3 regions of the Gracilibacillus sp. D59 genome follow, and region 3 is predicted to be linked to each of the others. Evidence: riboswitches for the same ligand, from Rfam matches in the RefSeq annotation. Region 3 holds a riboswitch; each other region holds the start of a gene.
The links. Region 3 has a riboswitch for cyclic di-GMP ahead of ACTWP4_RS11590 (PP2C family protein-serine/threonine phosphatase). Riboswitches for the same ligand answer to the same signal wherever they lie in the genome.

Region 1 (10,959 bases), on a different contig from region 3:
TTACGCTCCCCCTCTCTGCTTTTTGATTGATGGAAACAGGCTGTCCTAATGACATCATATCTTTTTCCTCAATATGCGACACTACTCCAAGAATCGGCAATTCCAATTTGTCTTCTACATCTTGTTCGGTTTTAATCGTATTATCTAAGTATTCAAATAAGAATGCTAGTCCTACCCCGACCATTGCACCAATCACAATAGCGATTGCGATATTTAGCATAGGCTTCGGGTTGACAGGTTGTGGATTTGCTGGAACAACCGCTTCTGATAGAACATTTACATTATTTACATTCATTAGACCCGGTAATTCTTCTTGAAAGATTTCTACTGTTGTATTGGCAATGTCTGCCGCTACCGCCGGGTCATAGTCAGTTGCTGTCAGCGTTACAACTTGAGAATTTTGCGAGGTGTTTAACGATATTTTACCGCCTAACGCTCCTGCAGATATCGTTAAATTCATCTCTTCCACCACTTGATCTAGGATACGATTACTGGTGATAATATCATTATACGTATTGATAATCTCTACATTAGATCGAATCTGATTAAGGTCAACACTTTCAGATTCGCTTGTATCTTGATTGACAATAAATTGTGTACTAGATTGATAGGTCGGTGTTAAAATAAAAAAACTGATGACGGCACTGATACCGGCAGCACCAACAATTAATAATACTATAAGTAATAGACGTTTTTTCAGGACTTCGAAAATTTCTTTGAGTGATATCGTTTCTTCCATTATTTCGTAACCTCCGCATAAAAGTTCTTTAAGATGAATTTTCCCATGACATTGTATACGAACACATCATAAACGGAATTATAACATAAACCGTTTTTATTTGACATAACTATCTTGAGATTTTTAAGTGTTTTTATATGTCATAATTGTCATACACACAAATAAAAAGCCTATGCAACCCTCATACACAGGCTTTTCTTTCATTAAGATACATGGAACCATTGATTTTTTAATGCGGTGATCACTGCATTTGTTCGATCAGGTACTTCTAATTTTCTCAGGATCGAACTGATATGGTTTTTAACCGTTTTGTCAGTGATGTATAATTTCTGGCTGATACGATTGTTACTATATCCTTGAGTTAAGAGTTCCATCACTTCCCACTCACGATTTGTGAATACACCCACTGGTCGTCTTTCTTTACGGCTATGGATTTCACGGTAGTCTCCCAAAAGAATTTGCGTGAGGTCTTCATGGATATAATGATGCCCAGACATGATCTTTTGAATTGCATGAATAAGTTCTTCCTTTTCCATTCCATTGAAGAAATATCCATTAAGATCCATTTTAAATAACTCAGTAAGGTCTTGATGGTGAGTATCTTCTGTCCAGACAATTATCTTTTTGTTGTTTTTCGTATATGTGTTAATTAAGCTTATGGTATCAGTATCTGTGTCAATATCAATGATGAGCAGGTCGATAATATAATCTCGGAGTTTTTCTTTCTGCTTCGGCTCAACCGCAATGATATCATACGCTTTAAACTCGCTTGAAAGCACTCCTACTAATCCTTCTCGATATATAGAAGCTTCTTTCAGTATAGCTATACGCATTGATATTTCCTCCTGTTTCCTTTTTTGAAAATAAAAAGGCTATTTCTGAATAGTACAGAAATAGCCTAAATAACTTTTGCATATGTTTGAACAATTTAGGTAACCAGGCTGCCATAGGTAAATTGAACCCCTTAGACCCTAGGTTTTGCGACCTACTTTTTCAAGTAGTTTGCCTTTTTCTTACTATTCACTTCTGTTTTATATAATACCGTTTTCCTATATTTATTTCAATAAGTAGGAAGATATATTTGTCAAAATAAACCTTTTGGTTTATTTAGTGTAAATTAATTGGAAATTATACAGGTTTATATACTCATATTTTTTGTTCCTTTTTGTCGATATATGTTTCTTGTTGTTGATGCGAGAAAGTTATTTTGTTGTTTTTTGTGGATAATTATCTATTTTGACAATTCATAAGTGATATGACGCAGAGAGTAGTATGATATTCTTATGCTATTGACTAGTTATAATCGATATACCGAACAAATTACTGCGCGATTTCATACTAATACTCTTATATGAATTATACCAATAATGCTCTTTTAGTTTCAAAAAATAAATTGCGTAGCTTTTGACTACGCAATTTATTTAATCGTAATAATTATGCTTTTTTCTTTTTTTGATAGTAAACAACGCCACTACCTAAGACTAACAATATCAAACCTACTATCAGAAAATTGTAAATGGAAGTACTTGTGTCTGGCAAGTTACTTTCAGCTTCTTTTGACTTGTTTTGGCTATTATCAGAGGATTTATTGCCATTATTTCCATTACTGCTGTTGTTGGAGTTATCTCCGTTATTTCCTTTCCCATTGTTGTCAGAATTGCCTCCATTATTACCGTTTCCAGCATTGTCTGAGTTATCCCCATTGTTACTATTTCCATCATTGTCAGAATTGTCTCCGTTATTACCTCCTCCACCGTTATCACAATCTTCTTCACATGTAAGAGCAACGGTAGCTGTGTCTTGAATTTCATCATACCCTACAATTACGGTGTAATCGCCAGCTGTATCTCCATTAGCAGTCGTCGGAAAACCGATAGTTGATTGGAATTCACCATCTTCGACCGTTAACACATCCATATAATAAACAGCTTCATCAGGTGCAACAATTTTAATTAGTACTTCTTCTAACTCTGTCGCTGTTCCTGACACTTCAAGCTCTTGACTTGCCCTGATTTCATTCTTATCCATATCCAAAGATACAGCTGCAGCAAATACTGTCATTGGCATTTGAGCAATCAACAACGTCATGAAAAGTATCGAAATAATACGTAATTTCACTTTTTCTCCTCGCCTTCTAAATTCATCCCCTTATAAGAGAATCAATTATGCTAATGTTTCATTTTCACGTAATCATTAGGCTACTTAACAATATTAGAAAAGATCATTTTATCAATATTACCAACATATCGAAGTTCTGATGTAGTAGAACCACTAAAGACTACACAAATGGTCTTATTGCCTGTCAGTACTTTATCTAACGTGGCACTGGCTGTTTGATAAGTTCCCCAACCACTTCCTGTATTGGCTAGATCAACTGTCCCAATCAATTCACCATCTTTGTCATCTAATCGAATCTCCGCAACTACATCATCAGGTGCTTTTTGCGAGGGAGCATCATACACTATGTCGACATACTTTTTGCCTGCATCTCCAAAATTGACATCGTTGAACGTCAACCATGCACCATCAAATGTGTTCGCAACAACTGTTCCACCATTGTTTCCTTCTATTTTCAATGGGCCATTGTTGAATGAATTTACTTCGTCTGTCCAATTACTTCGATTCTCTAACTCTATTACTACATTATCTTCCGCTTCTTCCTGGTTGAAAAAGCTCGCATTATCAAAATTACCGATATATTTATAAGTAGAGTCAGTCGAACCTTTGAGTACGAAATACACATCTTGTACACCAGTTACGTTCTCATCCAAGGAGGCAGTAACTGTTTGATAGGTTCCCCAGCCCTCACCAGTTGGTGGTACTTCAACTGTGCCGACTAACTTCCCATCTACTGCATCTAAACGAATCTCTATCGTTGAATCAGATGCACTGTTTCCTGAGTTACTGGCATATTCCACAGCAACATGACTGACACCTTCACTACCAAAATTCATTTTTTCATAAGCCAACCATGCACCATCAAATGTATTTGCCACTTGCTCGCCACTTTTTCCATTCTCTGTTTTCATCGGGCTATCATTAGCGGGATTATTTTCAGTTGACCAATTATCATTGTCTTCTAATTCCAGTTTTTTATAGTCAGCACGAACATCCTCATATGCCAATGTAAAACGATCAAAATTACCAATGTACGGTTGACTACTGTTTGTGTCACCTTTCATAAGGACAAACAAATCTTGTTTACCTGTGACGACTTTATCTAAATAAGCCGTTTTCGTCGTATAGCTTCCCCAACCATTGCCAGTGGTATCTAATTCTAATGTGCCAACTAGCTCGCCCTTGGTGGAACCGAGACGGAATTCTAAGCTACTTCCAGCTGGAACTCTTGATGTCGGCGCATCATATTCCACCGTAATTTGGTTTGTACCCTCTATACCGAATTCTACATCCTGATAAGCAAGCCATGCGCCATCAAAAGTATTTGCTACTACAACACCACCGTTATTTGCTTCTGTTTTCAGTGGACCATCGTTAAAACTATTAACATCAGAAGACCAAGCCGTTCTTGCTTCGAATTCAATCTCTGATCCAAAGCTATCATTTCCTTGTTCTCCATCCTGATCCTCGTCTTCTGGAATTGGCAATGGATCAAGGTCGTTTCCTTCATCTCCATCTTCTTCCTCTCCATTATCAGGATTTTCGGGACTTGGTTTTACACCTGGTACAGGTTCTGACTTTTGTTCTAATGGTTTGGCAAGCCATAAAGAGTCGTAGATATTACCATTGAATTCATCTACTAGATAAACATTGATATCGTATTGTTCTTCATCGACGTTAAATAGTTGAGTGAAATCAAAATCGCCATTTTCTACAGGAACAGTATTCGTCATCCATGCTTCGTCGTTCTCAGTCATCAACTGGAATACAACGGTAGCAGATTCATCATAATCCCCTGTTAAAGTACCTTTCACATTTACTTCTAGATTACCTTTTTGAGCAATATTGACATTTAAATCATATACTTCCCAAAGCATATCAGCAGTAAAAGGATCCTTTGAAACTAGAACATCTCCATACGCCTGATCTTCACCTTCATTCGCTTTCACTCTCACTTGAACCTGACCTGCTTCGTATTCAACTGGTCCTACAGTTTGTGGATTGGAAGTAGCAATATGCCAATTCTCCCCACCATCAAGACTGTACTCATAGTCTAACGCCCGATCAAAACCTTCAACATTTGTCCAACCAAATGTATTCTCCTCATCGTCTACTTTTCCATCTGTAGGAGCATCTGGGACCTCCATTTTACCAACTGATTCTAAGCTGAAATCAAAAGCAATATCTGAACTTGTCGCATTTGTTTGATGAACCTCTGCAGTAATGACGTTTTTACCTTCTACTAAATACGACGGATCAATCGTATAGCTATTCTCGTCTCGTTCATCATTTACTGTGCCATTCGCATAAGTGTCGTAATGGACTTCCCCACTTGGCATGTTCGTTCTAATAATTTCGTGGCCATTCAAATAAACAATCGCTCCATCATCACGTATCAAGCTCGCTTCTAATCCCATCATATCTTCTACGTTTTCTACCTCAAACGTTTTACGGAAATAAGTAGTTACGTATTTATTTCCACTATCAGGACCATAGCTTACTTCTGTGTTAACATTGTCGTATCTGTCATATCCAAGCATCGCTTGACCAGATTGCCATTCACTGTCATCAAAATCAATCGCTGTCCAGTTAACTCCCGCTTCTTGTCCTTTATCAAAGTATTTCCACTTTGATTCTTTTGAGATTAATTCATTCCTAGTAATCTTATTATCTACTTCCTGAGTGAAGTCTGTTGTTGGTGGTGTAGCATCTTCATCAGCTCCCCACTCATAGTTAGGCTCTGCACTCATTTCGAATTCTAATGTTCCACCTGCCATGACATCTTCATAACCAAGAAACGCTTGATCAAAGTTTTCTCCATTAAATTGTGCTGACTCAATAAAACGATTATCACTCGAAACGTTATTTGCCTTGATTGTAAATGCCTTGCCGTTATCTAAATGTAATGTCATCTCTTCAAAAATCGGTGACCCTATTAAGTAGTATGGATCTCCAGGGTTGCCTGGAAATAGCCCCATTGCACTGTAGATAAACCAGGAAGACATGGCACCTGCATCGTCATCCATTGACATTAAATAACCTTCAGGGTCATCACGATATACACGTGATTCCATTGGATACGCATATAATCCATGATTATGATACTTCTGGGTTACTTCTTCTGTTGTGAACTCTCTTGCATAATATTGTGTTAAATATGGCATTCCTAAATAGTTAAATAAATAAGGAACATGAATATCCGGTTCATTAACCGCCATATATTCATCTATATCAAAGAAGTACTGTAGATCCTTCGCCATTTGTCTATCTCCACCGATTAAATCGGAAAGTCCGTTAATATCATGTGGAACAAACCAGCGATAAGTCCATAAATTCCCTTGGTAAGCATATTTATTTACTTGTGTTATATCATTCTTGTTTACATCCATGGCATTTGGTGTAAAGAATCCTCGTGGATTTCCACTCTCATCAACTTGCTCGCCATTCCAAAGTGATTGATATGACAATGCTATATCTTTATATTGTTCATATGTTTCCTTATCACCAATTAATTCAGCCAGTTTCATCGGATAATAAGCACTATATGCTTTTTCCAGTTTTCCTGAGATCTCGTTGTCATTGACAGAATAGTAATCTGTATCTGTAGCCATACCTTGCAAAGCTGTATTAACCTCTTCATTTGTTAGATCAAAACCTTTGGCATAAGCATCAAGAATGACAGCACCATTGAATTCATTTCTTACAGTTGGGCTTGGCCAATATCCTTGTCCCCACTGTACATATGAACCTCTGGTGTTATAAACATCAATCATTGATTTCACCATGTTTTCGTATTCATTAGGGGCAAGAAGAGAATATAAAGAATATTTACGGAAATCATCCCAAGTGGACCAGCCATTATAATATTCAAAGTCCTCACCAATTTCAGATGTTTTTCGTATCTTATTTTCTTCTCTTGCTGCACGGAATTTGCCATCTGAACTCGTCACATTGTTCGGATGCAAGAATGAATGATACATTTGGGTGTAGAAAACAGTTTTATTTTCCTCATTATCATCTTTTATCTCTACCTTGCTTAATAAGTCACTCCACGTTTGACGCGTCTCTCTATGCTGTGCATCAAAGTCCCAGCCAGCATCTACATGTTCACGTTCTGCTTTTGCTTGGTCAACACTAATAGTAGAAAGACCGACTTTAGCTTGGATTTGTTTATTTTCAGATGTATTAAAGTTCACCCATACACCACTGTTAACGCCTGTACGTTCTGTCTCTTCCCCGACTTGATCGTCTGACCAAGACTGGAATGATTCGAAATCTTGATCAAACTGGATGGAATAATACATCGTGTAATGACCGTGACCACAAACATTCTTCGATTGGATCATACCAGAAATTTCATTGTTGTTTTCGATCTTAAGATTTGCGTCAATCATTCCCGCGTAAGAGTTGGAAAGGTCAATTAAAACAGATCCATCCTTTTCACCTTCTGGGAACATGTACCGATGGAATCCAACATTATCAGATGCGGTTAATTCTGCTTGAATACCCGAAGCAAACTCTACACCATAATATCCTGGGGACGCATTTTCGCTGCTTTTGTCGTATTTTTGTTTATACGAATTGCTTTCATTCGTAAAATCTTGCGTCTGTGGCGTCATCAGAATGTTTCCTCCTGCGCCACTACAACCTACACCGCTAAATCGCAAATGGGAAAAGCCCTTCAAATAATCGTCTTGATAATAATAGCCACTAAATGCTCCCCCATCACTATCTGGCCCAAGTGAAACAAGACCAAATGGTGTGGTTGGGCCTGGGTTTGTCTGACCATTATCACCTAGTGTATTGATGAATGGATTGACATAATCGATTGAATCTAGATTTGTTTGCGGAACGGAAGGTACTTGATCCGTCTCCACTCCGTAGATTTCAAATTCATAAACACGGACTGTATTATTATCATAAGCTCCTTTATCTACAAATAACCGTACGTATTGAGCGGAAAATGTCGGTACATAACGATCGACAATTGTCTGCACGTTACCTTTTACAACATCAACGTCTTCCCACGTTTCTCCGTCTACACTTTTCTGCAGACGGAAATCTTTTGTATTCCAAAATGGATACATGCTTGTTTCTCCAATTCCAGCATTCTGAACGACCCATTGATTGATGTTATACACTTGCCCTAAGTCAAGCTCTAACCATTTGTCTAAGCCATTGGAATTATCACACCACTTCGTATTAGTTTTTCCGTCAACAGCAAATGATCCTCTTTCCTTTTCATTACATTGACCACTGGCTGTTACTTCAGCATTTAACGCAAGATTGGAAGTGGCAGTTGTGTCTTGATTATTAGCTTTGACATCCAAGTTGCTATTCGACTCTGCATATACTGTAGTATTAGTTCCAATCCATGATGGCAGCATAGACAGAACCATTAATCCGATCATAAAGATAGATAGTATCTTTTTGCCCATTACCATATTTCCCTCCCGGTTACTTTTTTTATTTAAGTTAGTTCGGCCTATTTCAGTTCTAATGGTTCACCTAATAGCTTTGGAAGATTCTTGTCACCATTGAACTGATCGAATACAAACACTTTTACTTTATATTCGTCACCTTGCACGTCAAAATATTGCGAGAGTTCCGTTTCATCTTGTTGCAATGGAATGGCATTAATTAGTACTGGCCTGTTTTCCTTCATGAGCTGAAAAACGACATAAGCATCTTTATCATATTCTGCTTGTTTCTCTACAGAAACATTGACAACTAGCTTATCATTACGTGAAATACTGCCATCTACTTGATATGTCTTGGTTATACTATTTTTAGTAAACGCTTCTGGTGAAACAAGTGCTAAACCAGCAGGTCTTTCCATTTCGTCATTCGCTTTAACTCGAACCTGCACATGCGATTCTGGAATATTACGATCTCCAACAGGTTGAGGATTCGCAGTAACAGTCTCCCATGTTTCGCCATTATCGACAGTGAATTCATAATCTGAAGGCTGATCAAATCCAGCTACATTGGTCCAACCAAATCTGTTATAGCCATCATCTACAATTGGCTCTGTTGGTGCAGCTACTTGAATAGATTCCGTAGAAATCGTTACACCCTCTGAGTTATCTCGCTCATCTACAGCCTTCACAACAAATTCATAGTTTTCACTATCATCCGCTATGTCTACTGCATATTGATAGCTTGTTTGGTCATCTTCCACTGGAATATAAACACTCCAGTTCTTCTTTAATCTACCTTCTTTTTCATATATTCTGAAGCCACGAATTGGATCTTCCTCATGTACTTCTTCTGGCATATCCCAGGAAAGAATGATATTCCCGTCACCATTTTTCACAGCGGACAAGTTTTCTACTGGTTCTGGTAACGGATCATTTCTCACAATGGTATAGCTATCAAATGGACTCGTTTCTCCAGATTTGAATGAATCAATGGTAAGACTATTTTCTGTCATGGTTACCCCAGAGAAAATCGGTGTTCTTGGTTGTTCATATTTAGCTGCATAATACTTATCTACATTCTGATCGATATCGTAATATTTTGTACCTGCTGAGTTATTCACAATATACATGGTTCCATCAGGATTAATAACGGCACCATTTTCATTAGTTTCCTGGTCTTTTAATGGCTTATCATTGTACATTTGATAAGAACGCATGAAAGAATGATCATGCCCTTGCATGACTACATCAATCCCTAATTCATCAATTACTGGGTAAAGCATTTCTCTTAATTCTAAAATATCTCCATCCTGCGCATGACCTCCAACAGAATAAATCGCTTTATGGAAAGCTACAATCTTCCATTTTTTATCTGTTTGAGCTGCTTCTCTTTTTAACCATTCAATTTGTTGTTTAAATGATTCTCTTTGGCGATCATCCCAACCCATATCCATCGTATTCACTACCATAAAATGCGCATCTCCATAATCATAGGAATAGACACTTCCTGGTGGTAAAGGATTATTAATCGAATCGTTTGGATAATTGAAATGATAATAATAATTATCGTTGTACGGTCCTTCATGATTCCCAACTGCTGCCATCAATGGTAAATCTATTAATAGATCCTGTGGTTTCGCAAAGAAATCTAACCATTGATATTCTAAAGCGCCGGCATCAACCATATCACCACTCATCAGCAGAAACTTGGAATCTGGAAAAGCACTAAGACCTTGTCTAAGTGTATCTGCCCATACATCGTAATCTTGGGAGTTCGCCCCCTGTGAATCTGTCATATACAAAAACTCATATTCTTTTTCATTTTCTGCTTCTGTCTTGAATTCACCAATTTCACTCCAGTTCCCCTCACTACCTAGACGATATTGGTAGGCAGTTCCCGGTTCTAGGCCTTTTGCCAATACTTTATGGCTGGCAAACGTTCCATTTTGAGCATTGGTGATCTTTAAATCTAGTACTTGTGTTTCTCCGGTGAATCGAAGTACGTTGTCCGAATCGAAATTTTCTCCTGCTGGAACAATTTCCACAATACTATCTAATACATTTTCTGGAGCATTCTCAGGATGTTCATGGTTTGTATACCAAGCAAAAGAACGTTGTGTTTTTGCATCACCATAAAAGGACAGTGCAATGGATATTGGCGAATAATCTACATATTCTGATAAGTTTTCAGGTGAGAATCCAAATGCGTTCATTGTTTCTTCGTTCGCATTTGTGAGGTTTCCTTTTCCATCATACTCAACGCTGACTGGCTGATCTGGTTCAACAGGTGTGTCTAGTATGAGCTGAAGCATTCCTTCATTTATCTGCACATCTTTTACTGTTATTTCTTCTCCATCAGCCTTCACTGCAAAGTGTGTATGAATTTCTGCTGATAGATTGGTAATATCCGTTAAAAAGTCTAAATTAATTTCCGTTCCATTCTCTAGTACTTTTCCATTCATTGGTCCACTATAGTTACTAGGTAAATAAAAAGCACTCTCTGGAACGATTTGTTTGTCGACGCTATCACTTGACCATCTTAAGTATAGATTCGAGCCGCCGTAATCTTCGAAATACTCTATTCTAATGTCATATTTTTTTCCTGCTTCTAAACGAACAGGCTCACTTGTTTGCTCGTTATCCCAGTCATTTTCCCAATGATCAATTACTAACTGATCATCA
Region 2 (10,959 bases), on a different contig from region 3:
AAAATAGAAGATGACATTGTGATTGCGACATCCATCACCGCCCCTAACGATCCGATCAACAGACCTGCCATAAAGACAGTTTGTGGATTTCGACTGAGAAACGACATTTCTTCATAGCGTAATCCCTGTTCACCTGTCACAAATAAAGCTAGATAGGCAATCAACAAAGAACTTAGTGTACCTAGTAAGGTAGCAATAATCGCTGTATATGTCTTTTCATTCAAGCCATTGACCATCAATAACGATATTACCGTAAAAAGCACGATGCTAATGCCACAAATGATCAGTAGACTGATGTCAGAGTTTTGCAGATATATATCTAGTGCGAATGATAAAATCACAGCATTCACAGCTAAACTGATAACAGATAATAGGCCTTGTTTTTTCCCTACCGCCAGCAAAATAATGATGAAAAGCCATGCCACTAAGATGAGATACTTATCACGTTTTACATTTTCAATGGTTCCTGTAAGCGTAGAATCATCGATTGTTACGAATACTTCGTCACCAGGCTGAAAGGAATGGTCATAGGCATGTGAGCCGGAATATTCGTTCGTGATATTGATAGTTTCCCCTTTGTATGTACCATTTTGTACTGTTGCCATAATTTGCTGGGTAACCACAATATCTTGGTTTTGATGTTGATCAACCGTTTCTGTTCTGTCTGTCACGGTAGCCTCTGTCACTTTGGCAATTGGTTGGTCATAGAATTCATGATTAAAATTGACAAAAATAATTGATCCGAAAAAGCTTGCCGCTATCAAAAAGTATATAAAAAGCTGTTTTTTTGTTTGTTTTTGCATCCATTTTTTCAAGTAATATCACTCCAACACAAGATAAATATGCGATTCTCTTATAATAACATGATTTAGTGAAAAGATAATGCTTGAAGGGGAAGTGAAATGTAAACCGCTATTATATGAGCACCTTCATTATAATTGTATAAATGTGTAACCAATAGACAATAATGGATAGTAATTGTATGTGTAATGGAGGTGGGGATATATGGAAAGGGTAAGGATTTCATCAATCCAAGCTTTAATGCTGGCTATTGCTAGTATTACTGTTACAGGTCATTTATTAATTATTCCCGTCATTATTAATCATGCTGGTAGAGACAGTTGGTTATCTGTTTTGCTTGCTATCATTCCTGCAGTTCTTATTGGTTTTGTTATAGCATTGCTAGCACAACGCTATCCTGAACAAACATTAATAGAGTACTCTCAGGTTATTCTTGGTAAATGGATTGGAAAAATAATAGCGATAGTATTTCTTTTTTATTTTTTCCATGAGGCTAGTTTATCACTAAGGGGTTTTAGCGAATTTTACAATTCTGCGATTACTCCACGTACTCCCCTGATGATTTATATGGTAGCCATGTTAATTCTTGCCGTATATACGATCCGAAATCGCTTAGAAATTTTGGCAAGGACAAATCAAACCTTTCTTGTATTAATGATACCAATTGGTATTATGGCATCGATTTTAACTCATAAAGATAAAGACTATCAAAATTTACTTCCTATACTGGAAGATGGATTCAGTCCAGTCATGATGGGGACATTTAATATCATTTCACTTTATAGTTCATTTATTGTTCTTGCTATGGTATTTCCATATGTTTCCAACAAGAAAAAATTAAAGAGATTTAGCATGCTGACAATGCTGATTTTAATTGTGATGTTTCTTGGACCTGTTTCAGGTGTAGTGACCGTTTTTGGAGAAGAACGTGCAATGGGGCTTTATTTTCCAACTTTCCAAACCTTACGTGATATCGAGATTGGAGCACTACAAAGATTGGATATTCTTGGTGTAGTACTATGGTCGCTAGGTTCATTCTCAAAAATTTCACTGTTTTTATATGCCATTGTGGTAGGGTTAGCTCAATTATTTCATATAGATGATTATACACTTTTAACTATCCCTACAGCTACAATATTAGCCATTTTTTCTTTGATTACTAGTGACGACTTAATTGGGATATATCGATTCCTAATGTATATTTATCCATATTTCGCAACGTTTATAGCGTTATTTATTCCCCTACTCTTATTAATAATAAGTCAATTTAAGCAGTTAAAAAGAGGTTGAATCATCATGTTTAGTAGAAAATCAAGATTAACAAAGAAACAAAAGAATAAAAAGGAAGATTATCAATTTACAGGCAATCTATACGAAGATATCAGAGTAGTCAAAGATCTATTTGGCAATACTTCTGACTTAACTATTCGTTATATTGGCAGTGATGAGGATAGTTCTATTGCTGTGTTGTATTTAGACAGCCTAGTCGCAAGGGAATCTATTGAAGAATATGTTATCGGTGAATTAAACGATAACTATAACCAAGAGCAAAATGAAGCAAAAAATATAAAGGAGATTAATTTCTCTACGATTAAAAAAGAAGTAACTTCTTCCATAAAAGAATCCATTACATACTTGTTACAAGGGTATTCACTTGTTTTAATAGACAAGCAAACAAAGGGGATTGCACTTGATACCGCTGGAGGGGAAAGACGTCAAGTTTCTGAATCTAATGTGGAAACGGTTGTCCGCGGACCACGAGAATCCTTCAATGAATCGTTAAAAACCAACATTGGCTTAGTACGTAGACGACTTCACACCCATAAATTAAAGGTTCACGAGATAAAGATCGGTGAGTTATCTCAAACACCAGTTGCAATACTAGGTATTGAGGATGTCGTGAAACCAGAAATGTTTGAAGAAGTAAAACAAAGGTTGGAGAAAATTGAAATAGATGGAATTTTAGATTCTCTATATTTAGAAGAAATTATTGAAGATCCAAATGGTTATACACCATTTCCAACTATTTTTAATTCAGAAAGGCCAGATCGCATTGCTGCCGGATTATTAGAAGGAAGAATTGCTATTTTGTCCGAGGGTACACCTGGTACTTTATTGGTACCAGCTACGATTGGATTATTTATGACCTCAAATGAAGATTATTATCAAAGATATGATTTTGCAAGTTTCCTTAAAATGCTAAGAGGATTTGCGTTTTTCCTATCCATTGTATTACCAGGTTTTTATGTTGCACTTCTCACTTATCACCAGGAAATGATTCCTACCCCATTACTGATTGCCTTGACTGGACAACGGGAAGGGGTACCGTTTGCTATAGCCGTTGAGGTTCTTTTTATGGAGATAACGTTTGAAATATTAAGAGAAGCGGGGCTACGGCTGCCTAAAACTATTGGTGCAGCAGTATCTATCGTTGGGGGATTAGTATTAGGACAGGCGGCAGTAGAAGCTGGACTGGTTGGACAAGCAACCGTTATTACAGTTTCACTAACTGCAATAAGTTCTTTTACAACACCATCCTATAACTTAGCAATATCAGCAAGATTGTTAAGATTTGCTCTCATAGCATTGTCTGCTGTTCTAGGAGCTTTTGGTTTAATTTTTGGGTTAATTCTTATATATATCCACTTAACTACACTTCGCTCCTTTGGTGTACCATACTTAACTCCTATTGTTCCTTTTCACAAAGACAATTGGGGAGACTTATTTATAAGAATGCCATGGTGGGCAATGAGAGAAAGACCGAATGAGGTTGCAGGTGAAAATCAAGATAGGATGTCAGATGCGGATAATAACCATTTAAATAGGAGACAAAAAAAGTGAAAATAATAAGACTCGTTTTGCTATTTACTTGTATTATACTTTTAAGTGGTTGCTGGGATAAAAAAGAATTGAATGAAGTTGCCGTTGTGATAGGTGTGGGAATTGATAAAGTTAGTGAAAATGAAGACGTGTATGAAATAACAGCTCAGGTGATTAAACCACAAACAGAAGATAAGGGGTCAGAATTACCAACATGGAGTGTAACGGCTCAAGGTGAAACGGTAATAAGTGCAATCAAAAATATGAATAGACTGTCCCCACGTCGATTATACTGGTCACACCTCCAGATTATCATTTTTGGTGAGGAATTAGCTAGAGATGGTGTTGCCCCGATTATAACGTGGTTTGAACGGGATAGAGATAGTCGTGCTGGTTCTTATTTAGTGGTAACACGAGGAAGTGCACAAGATTTACTCAACCAAAAAATAGAACTTGGAAGTATTCCATCTAAAGCAATGAGTGACCTTTTAGATTCTGCTGAACAACGACAAATTATTGCACGGAAAGTAAAACTACGAGATTTTACTACTGCACTCGCTACACCTGGAATTGATTCATCTGTAGATGTGATTCATCCTAAGGTAATAAGAGGAGAAGTAGAAGCATACGAGGTGAAAGAGGTAGCAGTTTTTAAAGATGATAAAGTAGTGGGCTATATTGATGGCCCAGAAATAGCTGGTACAGAGCTCTTAAAAAACACATATGATTATTTCATTTTAGAAGGGGCTTGTCCTGGATATGAGGAAGAATTATTTGCTTTTCAGACAACTGACTTCGAAAGTGAAGACGAGCTTATTTTAAAAAATGAGGAATTAACTTATAAAGTTAATATATTCTTAGAAGGAAATCTCTCTGATCAGACGTGTCCAGTAGATCTCTTGGCTAAGGACAAGATGGAACAGGTTGAAAAGAAAATAGGTGAAGTAGTTACCTCGCAGATTGAAAATGAATTTGAACTAGCAAAAGAAATGGGTTCGGATATTTATGGAATTGGACAAAAGTTGCGAAGATCCTATCCTAATGTTTGGAAAGAAGTCAAAGATCAACAAAATGAGATACTAGCAAAAGTTAAATTTGATATTCAAGTGACATCAAATATACGAAGATCAGGATTAATTATTGAACCAACTCAAATTGAGATTGAATGAAGGGATACTATATATGTGGATTACTGTACTATCAATTATATTTATCTTGCTTATAATTATCGATGCCAAACGGTTATGGAAAAGAAAAAATAAAAGAGAGATGGTACTATATTTCTCTTTGTTGACAACAGCATATATTTTGTTCATCGTTAATCACCTTCACCTTTTTCCGATTGAAACATTTAGTCCAATTCAAATAATAACTGATCTTGTCCAAGTTTTCTTACCGACGGAACATGAGGTTTAGTTTGAGAAATGATTTCGTTAGAACTATAGAAGGTACTGTTATTGCTCATAACAGTACCTCCATGTCAATGTTGGTGTGGTTACTTACATAGTACATGGATGCTGGTATGGGTTATTTTCCCAACTCAAAACTTCCAAAAAATCATTTCAAGACTATTCGTCTATTCCAACACCTTCTTCTCCCTCTCATAACTAAAAGTTTATCACACCTTCAAATGGAAATAAACGGTTATAATTAAAGACTTTTGAACCTTATAATATATAATTGTCCATGTGTATATTGACTTATATGTATATGGTGCGTATGATTGTAGTCATGTTGTTATAAGTAAATAGATGTAGGTATTAAATCACTTGTACCTCTAGGCAAACTTATCGAAAGGTAAGGGCGCAAAACCACAGGTCTAAAGCATTGGTGAAATGTTATGACGGCTGGGCTGCTATGAAGAAGTATGAAAGCATTCTAAGTTGTTATAAGCTTAGAATGCTTTTTATATGTTTAAAAAGTATACTGCAACAAGAAAAACCTCCTAGATAAATTAGAGAAAAAGGAGCTTATGTTTTGTATGGAATTTTTCCAAATGCTGAAGAAAGTTTTGGTCTTATTATTAGTATTTCTTATTATTTTTACAAGTCTACCGATTTATCCGAACAGCATGCAAAGTCAGGCAACATCTAATGTCGATGAGCTTGCTGATTTGATGAATCCAAATTCAATCATGGACTTTATGCCTCGCACAGAGCAAGGCCCTATGTCAATACCAAGTCCGACAGGGAATATTCACCCCCCATTGCCTGCTGCGCTAGAAGGAAACATGGCACCATCAACTGCACCACAACAAAGAGAAGCTACCACTACCACGAATGAACGATCTTACCCAATTGAAAATCCAGTTGATGTTATGTCTGGGTTTGTAAAGTTGGATAGTACCGATCTATCTTTACCAGGGATCGGTATGGATTATGTGATTGAACGAACCTACTTAGCAGATGATGACAGTACAGGTGAACTAGGTCAAGGCTGGCAGATTAATATGGACTCAAAACTAGAAATGTATGCAGGTTATGACCTGGGTGAAAGTAGGCTAGATGGCAGTGTCCATACATACGATTTCGTTATGGAAAATGAGGATGCCTATGTGACAAGCTATGACGATGATCCCATGATTAATTATGAGTTAGATAAAGGCTACTATGAAAAGTCAGAAAAAGATGTGTCAATAGAACGGGTGAATCAGCATGAATATGTGGTAACACATGCTAATGGTACGAAATTGACCTACTATGGTTATTATGCTGCATGGCGTGATGAACAAGACGCTAAAGCAGGAAAGATGATTCAATATCAAGATCGTTATGGAAACAAGTTCCATTATGAGTATGATAACCAAGGAAGAGTATCGACTGTTACAGATACTACTGGTCGTACTATCACGATTGACTGGAATAATCAAGTCATTGTTCAAATAAAAGATCCATTTGGCCGCACCGTTGATTATACATATGATACTCAGGGTCGGTTAGAGAAAGTGAAACAAGCTGATGGCCGTATCATTCAATATGGATATGATTCATCAGATCGCATTGTTACAGTAACAGAAGGGAAAAAAACATTTGAATTTTCATACAATGCAGAAAACCAAGTAACTAGTGTAGAACTATTTGGTGAAACTTATTTCAATATTTCTTATGCCAATGGAAAAACAACGGTCACAGACATCAGTGACGGCGCCTGGGTTTACGAACATCAAGATGGTAACATAACTAGCATGCAAAATCCGCTAGGCGCTGTTACCAATTACACCTATGATGCAGATGGAAATTTGGAAAAAATTCAATCAGAACGAGGAACAATTAGCTATGCATATGATGAAAAAGGTAATCAAACAGAGCAAGTAAATTTAGGTGGAGGAAAAACTGTTTATGAATATCATGAAAAATGGAAACAGCCTACGAAAATAACAGATCCTCTCGGGGGAGAAACAACCTTTGAATATGATACTCAAGGAAATCTCGTTAAACGAATAGATGCAACAGGCATTTCGATGACCTTTGAATATGATAACAAAGGTTTGATGACGAAAATAATTGATGAGGATGATCATGTAACCAAGTTGGTATATAACGATCAAGGATTAGTGGAAGAAGTGATTGATCCCTCCCAACATAAAACAAGCTATTCTTACGATGATCTCGGACGTGTCATCTTGGAGAAACGCCCTAACGGGACTAGTATAGCCTTTACGTATGATGCACAAGGGAACGCATTAACGGAGGATGCGGGAAAGGGTGTAAAGACAAGTTTTACTTATAATGCAATTGGACAGGTGGAGACTATTACAGACCCTGTTGGCCGAACTACTACTTACTTTTATAATCCGAAAGGACAGCTAGAAAGGATAGAAGGCCCAAATGGCACAACTGCTTACACGTATAATAAGTTAGGTTATGTCGAAACCGTTACTAACCCTCAAGAGGAAACTACTATTCTAACGAGGGACAAGCTTGGTAGAGTGGTTCAAGTAGAAGCTCCAACGGAAACCATCGTGTACACGTATGGTCCATTTGGAGTGAAAACAGTTGAAATGAAAAGTGGAAGTAGTAAGAAAAGCTTTGAATATACCTATGATAAACGAGGAAATATTCAAGAAATAACTGATCAGTATGACCGTACAATGTCCTATACGTATGATGTGTTAGGTAATCGCATAAAGTCTATCGATCCTTTTGGTCGCACAAACTATTGGCAATACGATGCAGCAGGTCGTCAGAAGGAATGGATCGATCCTACTGGTAATAAAACAGAGTATGTGTATAATACCGTCGGGTTATTGAAAGAAACCCATCATCCAAAGGGAACGGTAACGTCTTATACATATGATGCCAATCAGAATCTTGTAGAAAAGAAATTGCCAGACGGAGCAGTAGAGAAATACACGTATGATAAAGCTGGTTGGCTGAAAAGTACGACAAATGGTGTTGGGGAAACCACTTCCTTCACCTATGATGGGCAAGGAAGAATGATAGAATCGGTTGATCCGAGTGGAGGTGTGACAAGCTACACCTATGACAATGCAGGTCGGTTAATCGAAGAAAAAAACCCTTTAGGAGGAATTACCTCTTATTCCTATGATCAAAAAAATCGGATAAAGGAACAAACAGATCCAAGTGATCGAACAGTCGCTTTTATCTATGATGACTTTAATCGCTTAACGAAAATGGTCGATAAAGGAAATCGTACGCATCAATGGCAGTATAATCAAGAAAATAATCAAGTGACGTATGTACGACCTGACTCTAAAAAAACTATTTATCAATACAATAAAGATAACCAGTTAATATCGATTACGAATCCTAAAGGACACGTCACTTCGTTTTCGTACGACCAACTTGGTAGATTAGTAGAAAAGGAGAACCCTTTAGGCGATACATACGAATGGAGATATAATGAGCATGATTTAATGACGAAAGAAATTGATGAAGAAGGAAATGCCACTTCCTATACCTATGATGCACTTGGTAGGGTGAAAACTATTAAGAATGCGCTTGGTTTAATTGAATCCTATCGTTATGACCAATTTGGTCAATTAAAGGAAATCGAGAATCACAGAGGTGCTATTACTTCCTATAAATATGATGCATTAGGCAGACAACTCTCTGTGACAGATGCTAAAGGGAATACAACTTCAAGTGAATATGATGCAGCAGGTCGTCTAGTGAAAGTAGTGGATGCACTAGGCCAAACAACAAAGTATCAATATACACCAAGTGGTAACATAAGCAAGGTGATAGATCCTTCAGACAAAGTATGGACCTTAGCATATGATGCACTCGGACGAATGACAGAGCAGACAGATCCGAATGGAAATACAACTACCTATCAATACGATCAAGTAGGAAGAAAAATATCACAAACAGATGCGATGGGATTTGCCTATCAATGGGAGTATAATCCGTTAGATCAAGTAGTAAAAGAAACAGATCCAAAAGGCAATGAAACAAAGTATGTTTATACTGACTCAGGTGAAGTGGAATCTATAACAGATCCATTAGGGAATCAAATAGATTATCAATATGATTCCTTAGGACAACCTGTAGAAGTAACAAACGCAGAAGGAGCTACGACCACATATGCGTATGATGAATTAAGTCGAATCATTAAGATTACGGATGCCCGTGGTCAAAAGGAATCTTTTGCGTATGATGCATTAGGTAATGTGGTACAACATACCGATGTCTTGGGAAATAAAGAATCGTTTACTTATGATCCATTGAAACGTTTAACAAGTGAAACCAATTTCCGTGGTCAAACTACGACCTATAGTTTTGATGATAAGAACGGAGTTGCTACTATCACCAATAGTCTAGGTGATCAAACATCCATTCAATATGACTTGTTAAACCAAGAAAAACAAGTCACAGATGCAGATGGCCGAACAACATCGTACGAATACGATGCGTTAGGACGTACGATTTCGGAGACAGATCCTCTTGGTAATGCATATCAGTATGAGTACGATGCCATGGACAATATGACAGCTGTGATTAATCGAAATAATCAAAAGACAAGCTACGCATATGATGTAGTAGGTAATGTTACCAAGGAAGTCAACCCACTTGGACAAGAGACTGTTTATGAATATGATGACAATTATCGTCTGACTAAGGTGACAGATGCAAGAGGTGCAGAGATACATTATGCGTATGACGCACTTGGTAATCGAGTATTAGAGAAAGATGCAGAGGGTGGAGAATGGAAGTATGAATATGATGCACTAAACCGCATCACAAAAGTTCTAAATCCTAATGGTAATAGTCAAGCTTATCGATATAATTCTCAAGGGCAATTAGTGAAGGAAATTGATCCAATTGGGTTTGAAACTGTATATGAATATGATGCTTTAGGAAGGATGACGGAACAATCTACGGAGGATGGGCGAACATGGCATTATCAATATAATGATAAAGGGTGGCTTACTAATATCACAGATCCAATGGATGAGGAGACCTCCTATAAGTATGATCCGAATGGGAACCTTATACAGGAAACAGATGCCCTCGGTCGTCAGGAACAATATAAATATGATGCAATCGATCAACTGGTGCAATATGTAGATGCTGATGAATATAAAACATCATGGGATTATGATGCTTCCGGGAATATTATAAAGGAGACCAATTCGTTAGGCTATACAACCAATTACGAATATGATGCACTATCTCGTTTGATAGAAGAGGAGATGCCGAGTGGTTCAGAATGGAGCTATGCCTATGATGCGGAAGGAAACGTGGTATCTCAAACCAATCCATTAGGTCATTCGACAAAATATGAATACGATGCATTGAATCAGTTAGTCAGTGTAACCGACCCGTTAGAAGGTCGGACCGCATATCAATATGACCCTACTGGAAATATAACGAAAGCAACTGATGCAAATGGTAATACGAGGCAGTGGGGCTATGACTTGAACAATCGTGTTACACAAGAGGTGAACGGATTAGGTAATGTTCACAACTATCAATATGATAAGGCTGGCCAGCTTACGGAAGAAACGAATCGTAATGTGCAAACAATCGAGTATGCTTATACGAAGCGTGGACAAGTTAGTGAAAAAAATATCGACGGACTTAAACAGTCATATAGCTACGACAAAGCAGGCCGGCTTGTATCGATGGAATCCCCTGATTCTAAGGATACTTTCGAATACGATGCCCTAGATCGTCTAACTGTCCAACGAAATGATACTATCGATAAAGGCTTATCTTTTTCTTACGATGCAGTAGGCAATATAATTGAAATGACTAATAGTGAGGATCGAACCATTTCTTATCAGTATAATAAACGGAACCTTATCTCGGAAATGATGGATCCCGATGAAAATACTAGTACTTTTCAATATGATGGATTAGGTCGTGTAAAAGA
Region 3 (10,959 bases):
TAATAGATCAGTAATTCTAAGGAGGCCACTATGCGAAAAAAAGTATTAGTCACCGAACCAATTCCTGAAACAGTAAAAAACTATCTGCAAGAACACGTAGAATTAACAACTTGGGATAGTCCAGAACAAATGCCAAGAGAACAACTTTTAAACACAATAGGAAGTTTCCATGGTCTTATTACTGTAAAAGACAGCATTGATGATGAATTACTTCAGCGTGCAGATCAACTGGAAGTAGTAAGTAATATTTCAGTTGGTTATGATAATTTTGATGTCAATGCATTAAAGCGTTCACAGGTGATTGCGACACATACACCATATGTATTAGATGAGACCGTAGCAGATCTTATTTTTGGTTTAATACTTAGCAGTGCAAGAAGAATAATTGAGTTAGATCAATATGTTAAACAAGGTAAATGGGTAAAAGCTGTCGATGCCCCGTTATTTGGTCATAATGTACATCATAAAAAACTTGGAATAATCGGAATGGGAAGAATCGGTGAAAAAGTAGCTAGAAGAGCGAAGTTAGGTTTTGAAATGGATGTTACATATTATAATCGTTCACGAAAGGAAAAGATAGAAGCAGAATTAGGGCTACTATACCAAGATATCGATGTTTTATTACAAGAATCTGATTTTATTTTACTGATGACCCCATTAACAAAAGAAACATTGCACTTAATTGATGCGACAGCTTTTGAAAAAATGAAAGACTCTTGCTTTTTTATTAATGCATCCAGAGGTAAGGTAGTGGATGAAGCAGCAATGATTAAGGCGTTACAGGAGAAAAAAATAGCCGGTGCAGGGCTAGACGTATTTGAACAGGAGCCTGTAGATCCAAATAATCCACTATTGAAAATGGACAATGTTGTTACCTTACCACATATAGGGTCTGCAACAGCTGAGACTCGAGAAGAAATGAAATTTTTTGCGGCAAAAAATATGTTGCAAGGGTTAAATGAGGAACAACCTGAAGCCGTAATCAAAGAATTACTGTAATAATGGAGGGATTAATGTGGCGGGAAATGTTCAACTAGGAAAAACAGATTTATATGTTAATCCAATAGGTTTAGGGGCGAATGCAGTTGGTGGACACAATTTGTATCCTGATTTAAATGAAGATACAGGTAAAGAGTTAATCCGTACAGCAATTAATGAAGGGATTAACTTTCTAGATACGGCTTATATTTATGGCCCAGGGAGATCAGAAGAGTTGATTGGCCAGGTCTTAAGTGAAACTGGTAAAAGGAATGAAATGATAGTTGCAACAAAAGGCTGTCATCGTCCAGATGGGAATGAAATGGTTACCGACAATTCTCCAGCCTTTCTCAAACAAACGGTTGAAGAAAGTCTGAATCGATTGCAAACGGAATATATCGATTTATTTTATATTCATTTTCCTGATAAAGAGACGCCTAAAGATGAAGCGGTCGGAGCGTTGTATGAGTTAAGAGAACAGGGGAAAATAAGATCGATTGGTGTATCGAATTTTTCACTCGAACAATTAAAAGAAGCAAATAAAGATGGATATGTGGATGTTTTTCAAGGCGAGTATAATTTAATTAATCGTCAGGCAGAAAAAGAATTGTTTCCATACTTAAAGGAACAGAGAATTTCATTTGTCCCATATTTTCCACTTGCTGCAGGATTGTTAGCAGGTAAATATCGAAAAGGCGACCAGTTTAAGGATCTGCGTAAGAATATGGATCACTTTAAAGGTGAACAATTTGATCGAGAGCTGAATCGTGTGGAAAAAGTAAATCAAATGGCTGCTGATAAAGGGGTTGAAACAGCTCATTTAGTGCTAGCCTGGTATTTAAAAAATCCATTAATTGATGCGATTATTCCAGGTGCCAAGCGACCAAGTCAAGTTGTAGATAATTTGAAAACATTAGATGTTACGTTAACAGATGAAGAATACAACAAAATAGATCAAATTTATCACGGTGCTAACCGTCTGTAAGACCGCCACTTCAAGTAACACAAAGATATGTTTAGGGATAACAGACGCTAACACCCTAATAAGTTTCGCTAATGATCAGTGGGGGTCAAAACCCCACTGATCATAGCCTCACTTTATCGTTAAGTAAATGAAATTCTTATTATAAAACCCGTTTCAACAATGAAACGGGTTTTTGAAATTTATTAGAAGATCGTCTTATTAGCTTATTGATTTGCCCGGTTGGCTTGTTCTATTACCCGGTTCGTTTCCTCTGCTGCTTGATCTAATGCTTCTTGAGGATCTGTACCTTGTAATACATTTTCCATAGCTGTTACGACTTGTTGTCTAGCTTCAGGGAAAACGGAAATTAAAGCACCTTGTGTTGCATAAGATGGTTTAGTTTCTTGTAATTGATCAACCGTAACTTTTAATTGAGGGTACTCTTCCCATTTTTCTTGTACAATTTCTTCTTCATAGGCAGCAGGATTAATAGCGAAGTACCCAGTGTCAATGTGCCATTTCGCTTGGCTTTCTGGCGTTTGTAAGAATTTCATGAACTCCCATGCCGCTTGTTGTTTTTCTTGATCAATGCCATTAGACATCCAAAGAGACGCACCACCAATAATAACACCATTACGCTCAGCTTCTTCTGAATAAGGAATATAAGAAACACCGACTTCAAATGGTGCATTTTCAACAGTATTAGCCACTCCTGCAGAAGAGTCTAAATACATTGCAGTGTTTTGAGTTTGAAATGCAGCACGAATATCATCCCAATTAGACCCAAAGTTACCATATGTACCAGCTTTATTCATCTCATCGATTAGCTGGAATACACGTAATCCTTCTTCACCGTTGAAAACAGCTTCAGTTGCTGCATCTGTGCGACCATTATCATTGTTTACAAATAATCCACCTTGTGTAGCAATTAATTCCTCAATAAACCAACCGTAATTCAGAATGGAGAAACCATATCTTTCGGTATTATCACCGTTTTTAACGGTTAATTTTTCTGCTGCTGCTTTAATTTCTTCAAACGTTTGAGGTGGATTTTCTGGATCTAAACCAGCTTCTTCAAATGCATCTTTGTTGTATAACATAACTGGTGTAGACGAGTTAAACGGCATGGAATATAATTGCCCATCGACCGTGTAATAATTTAAAATATTTTCTTCTAATTGGCTGATGTCATATCCTTCTTCATCAATAAAAGACTGTACGGGTTCAATAAAACCACTATCAATCATGTATTTAGTCCCAACCTCAAATGTCTGAATAATTGCGGGCGCATCCTCTGTTCCGCCAACACTTCTGAATTTTGTTAATGCTTCTTCATAAGAACCTTGAAATTCTGGGATAATCTTATATTTGTCTTGAGATTGATTAAAGTTATCGACAATTGCTTCAATCGATTCTTGACCTCCTCCAGACATAGCATGCCAAAAAACAGCTTCAACCTTGTCGCCTGTTGCTTCTTCTTCACTTGTGTTTTCACTCTCGCTGCTTTCATCTGTTTGTTTCTCTTCTCCTGTAGTGTCCTCGTTAGGTTCTTCACTCTCTGCATTATTAGAGCATGCAGTGATGAATACTAGTAAATTAACAGTCAGTAACAACAATAACAGCTTCTTCATTGAAAATTCCCCCTTATTATTTAAGTGCACCTTGGGCAAGGCCTTTTTGCAATTGCTTTTGCCCTAAAAACAACAAGATTAAAGTCGGAATGATGACGATAATTACTCCTGCCATAACCACCCCCCAATCTGTTGCCATTTCCTGTGTTTGTAATTGCTTTAAACCGATTTGGACGGTTCTTACGTCATCATTGTTAGTCACAAGCAGTGGCCATAGATACATATTCCAAGTAGTCAGGAAACCGTAAGCTCCTAATGTAACAAAAGAAGTTCGGCAGTATGGAATGACAACTTTCCAGAAGAATTTAAAAGATCGTAAGCCAGCAATATCACTAGCTTCCTTTAATTCTTTTGGTATTGTAAGAAAGTGTTGTCGTAATAGAAAAGTACCGAATACGATGGCGAAAAATGGTATCGTTAAACTTTGATAATTATTAATCCAGTCTAGTTGTTGAATCGTGAGGAAGTTCGGAATTATGGTTGCTTCCCATGGAATCATCATCGTAGAAATAAAGATGAAAAAGACAATATTTCTTCCTTTAAAAGGAATGAAAACAAAAGCATAAGCAGCTAGGGCGCTGACAAGTAATTGTCCTAACATCACGACAGTAGATACAAAAAAGCTATTCCATAAATATTGTGCTAAAGGTAAACGCTCAAATGCTTTTTGATAATTATCGAAATGAAAGGATTCCGGAATGAATTTCCCTGATAAGAGTTCTGCGCCACTCATAAAACTGATGAAGAAAGCATATACCACTGGGAAAAAGATAATTATTGCTGTTATAAGCAGCAACATATATGTAATGAGAGATCGAAGTATTTTCATTGATAGTGCACCTTCCTTTCCCCAAACTTAAATTGTAAAATGGTTACAATCAAAATACATACAAACAGGAAGATTGATTGTGCACTAGCTGTACCAAACTGGTAATTAACAAAGGCTTCTCGATAGATAGAATAAACGATCAAATTAGTAGATTCGGACGGACCTCCTTGCGTTAAAATATCAACTTGTCCAAATGTTTGAAAGGCATTAATTAAAGAGACTGTAATAACAAAAAATAAAGTAGGAGATAACATTGGTATCGTTATCCTTCTTAGTTGATAAAAATAACTTGCACCTGAAATTCTGGCACTTTCATAAAGGTGATCATCAATATTTTGCAAACCACCTAACAAAATAAGGAAAGAGAATCCAATATTCATCCAAATCGTAGTAATTGAAACAGAAACTAACGCCCAGTCTGGATGTAGTAACCAATCAATTGAAGTACCTCCAATTGACGTTATAATTTGGTTTAAAATCCCCATACTTGGATGGAAAATAAATAACCAAACTACGGCAGAGGCTGCAACAGAAATACCCATTGTCGATGAATAAATGGTTCGAAAAAAGCCGACACCTTTTACTTTTTCATTTGCCAGTAAAGCCAGAAAAAGAGAAATGATAACACCTGTTGGTACTGTGTAAAGCACAAATAAAATAGTTGCTTTAATACTTTTATGAAAACTTTCTGCCTGCAGGATATATTGATAATTCTCCAATCCAACAAAAACATTGGCTATCCCTTGTTGATCAGTTAAAAAGAAGCTTAAATATAACGTTTTTCCAAGTGGATAAAATAAAAACACACTAAAAAGAATAATAGATGGCAATAAATATAAAATTGCTGATCTCCAATGAACGAATCTCCACTTTGTATCTATTTTATTAAACGATTTTTCTTGTATTTCCGCTGTACTTTTCATACAATTCCCTCTTGAACATGTTGATGTTGAATATTTTTTGGACCTTGAAGTAATTTTTCCGTGGATCCATCATAGATACAAAGCGAATCTGGATCTAGTGTCAATGTTAATGTCTGACCAACTCTAATATCCCATTGTCCATACCATTTGGCGTACCAAATCGAATCTTCATTCCATTTAAATTTCAGCAATGTTTCTGTACCTAAAATTTCTACATGATCGATGGTTACTTGAAAGAATAAATCCCTACTGGCAGTTTCTTCATAATTTCTTATGTTCTCAGGGCGTATCCCTACTATTACATGATCACTACTCAAGTCTGACATAGTTAAGCGATCAACAGATAATGAAATTTTCTCACTAATTTTTATATGTGAGGTGTTTTTATCCACCAGCCCAGTCGTTAAATTCATCGGTGGTGAACCAATAAATTTTGCGACAAAAGGATTTGCTGGTGTATTGTAAACATCGATTGGTTTTCCTACCTGTTGAATTACTCCTTCATTTAATACCATGATGCGGTCTCCCATTGTCATTGCTTCGACTTGATCATGGGTAACATAAATTAAAGTGAGTCCAAGTTTTCTCTGTAATTCACGAATTTCGGAACGCATATGAGCTCTTAATTTTGCATCTAAATTGGATAAAGGTTCATCCATCAAACAAATGGGGGGGTTGGTAATAATAGCTCTTGCTAAGGCAACTCGCTGCCTTTGACCGCCTGATAAATGACGTGGCTTTCTTTTTAAATAATCTGTTAAGCCTAGCATTGCAGCAATTTCATAACACTTTTCCTTCTTTTCTTTTTTTTGCATTTTTTTTACGTCTAAACCAAATGTTATATTATCTTCTACTGTCATATGTGGATAGAGGGCATAGTTTTGAAAAACCATTGATAGTTCACGTTTACTAGGCGGGAGGTGGTCTGCTCTATTGCCATCAATCAATATCGACCCAGAGGTTATTTCCTCTAATCCAGCAATCATTCGTAACAGTGTACTTTTCCCGCATCCTGAAGGTCCAACAAGTACAAAAAATTCGCCTGGTTCAATTGTTACACTAACATCTTTGACAACAAGTTGTTCTTTGTCATAGCTTTTATCGACTTGTTTTAGTTCGACAGAATACATAATAAATTCTCCTTTAATAGATTAGCTTGTATGTCATTGCCGATTATAAAGAAGTTTTATAAAGAGGGTATTAACATAGTGTAAAAAAATATATACAAAAATTAACAATTTTTATCATGAATTAATAAAAATCGAGAAAAAACACTTTCATAATCGGCAAAATATTGTATGATAGTATTTGTGAAGAAAATATGAAATACGTTTATTGTTGTAATGAGGTGTAAATGTGGACATAATTAAAGAATCAATGAGTTTGCCTGTCGATAATTTTTTAGGCATGCTAATATATGCTGTAATATTTATGTTGGTGGCGGGCCTTGTATTTAGTTTGGCATTGAAATTTATTCCTAACCGTTTCCCGTATGCTGTAAAAAGTTTAATCGTTTTTATAGCTATTATTATTAGTTTAATTGTATGGTGGCAAATGATTGTGGAACCTGGTTTGAATCTATAAGAAAAGTAGATTGCCCGTATAGCGACTGATAGACTATGCCCTTGAAACACTGATGAATCGTTGTTGTCTTTCTTCTAGGGGCACGATGAACAAAAAGTATTGATATTGATCACAAGACGATCGAAGCTAGTCGATGAAAAGGCTACTAGACCTATAGCTTTCACTATCGGTGAGTCTCTCAAGTTGCTGAAGTTAACATTTGCTTCCGTATATACTTGCTTCTCGAATTGATAAAAAAGCCAGTTTATCATAATGGCTGGCTTCCTATCTACACCGTAGAATAATTTCTTTTAAACCTCCGCTAAATTCTTTTCATTAATTCGGCTTTATACTTCCCAAAAAACTTTTATTGTTGAAATGATGTAGAATCATTAGCTTAATGTTTAATAACGAACAATCAGGTGAAAAGTAATGAAAATGAACTAGTAATATTGTGGTAATATATTGATAGACTGAAAAGCGTACTCAATTAAGGAAAATTGTTAAATATAAAGTGAGACTATGATCAGTAGGTATTTTGACCTCCACTGATCATTAGCGAAACTTATCAGGGTGTTAGCGTCTGTTATCCCTAAACTTATTCTTGTGTTACTTGAAGCTTGAAGTGGCTGGTCTTACAGACTGTTAGCACCGTGATAAATTTTAGAGAGAAGTGATATAAAAGTATTAGGGGGTTGATCTAAAATACTGGTAAACGGTCATCATTAATACATTGTCAATTATTGACGCCAAGACAATTTTCTTTTAGAATATAGGTATGGAATCATGACTTTTTTACTACTAACGATAATGGCAAACTTATTGAAAAATAAGGACGCAAAGCCCAAGGATCTAAGGTCATACGACTACGATAGCCGGGTTGCCGAAGGGTAGGAATACAAAATGATATAGTCCTTTTAATGTATGTCATTTTAAATCCACCTTTTCAGGTGGATTTTTTTATATCTTCAGCCAATATCCTAATTCGATAGAGTAATATCAATACTCTAAGAGTTTTTAAATATTAAAAGCAATATGAGGAGGTGAACAACTTGTTCGGCAAACATTTGCAAACAAATTACCAATATAATGAGCAAATGGATAATACTCTAGCGAGAGAAATAAAACAGGCGCGTAATATTCAGATGAAATTACTTAACGGTAAAAAACCTGAAATAGACGCAGGTGAAATAACCGGTATTTCGATACCAGCTCGATTAATTGGTGGTGATTATTTTGATTTTCATACTTTGCCAAATGGCAAGATACGAATTGTGATTGGAGATGTAATGGGTAAAGGAATTCCAGCAGCAATGTTAATGATCCTTACACGAGGCGTTTTTCGAAGTTGTGCCGAACATCAATGTTCTCCTAGTAAAACATTGAAAGTAATGAATGATGCAATGTATAACGATCTTCGTACATTAGGTTCATTTGTTACACTTCTATGTGCCGATTGGGACCCTAAGGAAAAGACGTTAACATATGCGAGTGCAGGACATAATCTTCCTATTGTAATAGATCGGAATCTTAACGAAAAAAAATTGCCGGCAATTCGGGGCGTTATGTTAGGTGGCCTACCCGAAACAAGTTATCAAGAAGATATGATTACACTGTATGAAGAAGATATTGTCTTTTTTTATACTGATGGAATTATTGAAGCTCAAAATGAACACGGAGAATTATTTAAAATTGACCGGTTGATTTCAAGTTTACAACAATATCAGCATTATAAAGCAGAAGAAATTGAAGAGGCGATACAAGAGGAAGTTAAGACGTATACAAATGGTGTTGTGCAAAAAGATGACATTACAATGGTCGTATTGAAAATAAAAGTTGATAACGATCAACTCACTATTAAAAATATTTCTGGTGAGGAGGGATAGCAATGAACCAATTAGTTTCTAAGGGAAAATCAGTAGAAGAAGCCATATCTCGTGGATTAAAGTTAATGGAATTAAATAAAAAGGATGTCAATATTGAAATAATTCAATTTGATACAGAGGGCTTTATGGGAATAGGTCGCAAACAAGCTATTGTTAAACTATCCAAATCATCGAATGAAAAGTTATCCACTGAACCTCTATCAATGGATGAAATGATTGATAATGCTATATTACGAGAAGATGATGATCTGATAGCTAAGGAACCTAATGAAGTACATAGTTGGGAAAATAAAAAAGAAGGTACTGCATGGATTATCGATAATGAACTTCATATTAAGAGTACAGACCAAAAGTATGCCACCGCTTCCATTTCTGAAGATGTATCCTTATATAAAAATGGGCAATTAATCAATAAAAAAACGATCCTTTTAAGTGAAGAAAATTCTTACCATATTGAGTTTGAACCAGTAAAGGAAAAATCAATGTCTTGGAAGATATCTATTTTAAAGAATGGTTTGGAAGCAATTATAGAGGTGTTTCCAGGTGAAAAAATTAGTCAAAGGTTAAAAGATTTTCCGCCAAGTGATCATATTAATATTGAATTAGAACATCATAGGGAAATTATTAATACACTCACCAGAGATGATATTATTAATGAACTTGAAAGGCAAAATATCACTTTTGGTTTAAATGATAAAGCGATTGAGCATGCAATTAAAACTCAAGAGCAAGGTAAATTTGTCGTTGCATTAGGAAAAGAGCCTAAACATGGGTTAGATGGTGAGTTGGAATTAAAAGTTGATATTAATGCAGAAAATGGGCTAGTGGAAGATGAACAAGGAAATGTGAATTTTAAAGAAGCGAATATTATTCCTAATGTCGAAGTTGGAACGATCATGGCAATTTTACACCCGCCTATTCCTGGAATTTCAGGTCGCACGGTAGAAGATACAGAAATCCCAGCAAACAAACCAAAAGAATTAAGAGTTGTACCTGGAAAAGGTGTAGATTTAATCGATGATAAAATCATTGCTTCGGAATCGGGAAGACCGGCAATTGAAAAAAGAGGCATGACAGTCAAAGCGATGATTATGTCCAAATTAGTTCACGACGGAAATGTGAACATTGCATCAGGTAATATCCGTTTTAGTGGAGATGTTGAGATTTTAGGAGAAATAGAGGAACAAATGATTGTAGAAGCAGGCGGAGATATTTATGTCCACCAATCTGTTAGTGAATCGACTCTGACAGCTTCAAAATCTATTATTGCAAAAGGAAACGTCATTAATTCTAACCTTACGGCAGGAAAACATCATCTTTTAGTTATTGAATTAGGCCATTTACTTGCAATATTGGAAAAACAATTAGGAAAAATGATTGTCATTATCCAGCAATTGACCAGTTCAAAAGCGTATAAATCACAAGAAATTAAGATAAAAGGGTTACAACCGTTAATTATCTTATTATTGGAAAAGAAATTTAAGGATTATAAAACTACAGCAAGGAAATATGTAGATATCGTTGAAAAAGCTGAACAATATATTGAAGAGCCAGAATGGAAGAAAATAGGTTATGATTTAAAGACTAAATTTCTTTCGTTATCAAATGAAACAATAACTATTTCTCAATTAAATATATTACAAAATTTAATGCATGAACTAGCAAAGTCAACAGAATCTGAAGTAGAACCAAACTCTTATATAACGTTATCAGATACTATCAATAGTAAAATTTACTCAAGTGGTAATATAAATATTATCGGTAAAGGATGTATTAATTCCAAGATACATGCAGGTGGAGCTCTTAAAGTAAATGGTATTTTAAGAGGTGGAGAAGTATTTGGCAGATTTGGGGTAATAGTAGGTGAAGCAGGTGCAATTAGCGGAACCAAAACCATTATTTCTACTTCAGCTGATCAAACGATAACCGTGATGAAGGCTTATGAAGGAACGATTTTACGAATTGGAGAAACTGTAAGACAGCTATTTAAGGAAGAGCGATTTATTAAAGCAAAATTAGATGATCAAGGACAAATTATATTCGTATAATGAAGGAGGCGTGTGCATGTTAGAATATCATTTGGAAAAAACAGAAGATAATTGTAATGTATTATTACATGGAGATTTAGATATTGAATCGACTGAGTTAGTAAATGATGAATTGATACCTCAGTTACAAAGTGAAT

Region 1: it holds a riboswitch for cyclic di-GMP, as region 3 does, so the genes downstream of both, ACTWP4_RS02785 (LuxR C-terminal-related transcriptional regulator) here and ACTWP4_RS11590 (PP2C family protein-serine/threonine phosphatase) in region 3, are expected to answer to the same signal.
Region 2: it holds a riboswitch for cyclic di-GMP, as region 3 does, so the genes downstream of both, ACTWP4_RS06100 (RHS repeat-associated core domain-containing protein) here and ACTWP4_RS11590 (PP2C family protein-serine/threonine phosphatase) in region 3, are expected to answer to the same signal.

Annotation. Positions count from the first base shown of each region.
Region 1 covers NZ_JBQQCK010000001.1:619,761-630,719, forward strand. The annotation lists gene ACTWP4_RS02780 (YveK family protein) at 1-739, opposite strand, end outside; gene ACTWP4_RS02785 (LuxR C-terminal-related transcriptional regulator) at 943-1,572, opposite strand; cyclic di-GMP riboswitch class I at 1,668-1,756, opposite strand; gene ACTWP4_RS02790 (LPXTG cell wall anchor domain-containing protein) at 2,174-2,857, opposite strand; gene ACTWP4_RS02795 (GH92 family glycosyl hydrolase) at 2,938-8,295, opposite strand; gene ACTWP4_RS02800 (PA14 domain-containing protein) at 8,343-10,959, opposite strand, start outside.
Region 2 covers NZ_JBQQCK010000002.1:632,365-643,323, forward strand. The annotation lists gene ACTWP4_RS06080 (YibE/F family protein) at 1-803, opposite strand, end outside; gene ACTWP4_RS06085 (GerAB/ArcD/ProY family transporter) at 1,006-2,091, shown strand; gene ACTWP4_RS06090 (spore germination protein) at 2,098-3,642, shown strand; gene ACTWP4_RS06095 (Ger(x)C family spore germination protein) at 3,639-4,790, shown strand; cyclic di-GMP riboswitch class I at 5,392-5,481, shown strand; gene ACTWP4_RS06100 (RHS repeat-associated core domain-containing protein) at 5,603-10,959, shown strand, end outside.
Region 3 covers NZ_JBQQCK010000006.1:22,690-33,648, reverse strand. The annotation lists gene ACTWP4_RS11625 (2-hydroxyacid dehydrogenase) at 31-999, shown strand; gene ACTWP4_RS11620 (aldo/keto reductase) at 1,016-1,963, shown strand; gene ACTWP4_RS11615 (ABC transporter substrate-binding protein) at 2,167-3,573, opposite strand; gene ACTWP4_RS11610 (carbohydrate ABC transporter permease) at 3,590-4,402, opposite strand; gene ACTWP4_RS11605 (carbohydrate ABC transporter permease) at 4,399-5,325, opposite strand; gene ACTWP4_RS11600 (ABC transporter ATP-binding protein) at 5,322-6,455, opposite strand; gene ACTWP4_RS11595 (hypothetical protein) at 6,682-6,909, shown strand; cyclic di-GMP riboswitch class I at 7,691-7,776, shown strand; gene ACTWP4_RS11590 (PP2C family protein-serine/threonine phosphatase) at 7,941-8,774, shown strand; gene ACTWP4_RS11585 (flagellar assembly protein A) at 8,777-10,822, shown strand; gene ACTWP4_RS11580 (STAS domain-containing protein) at 10,839-10,959, shown strand, end outside.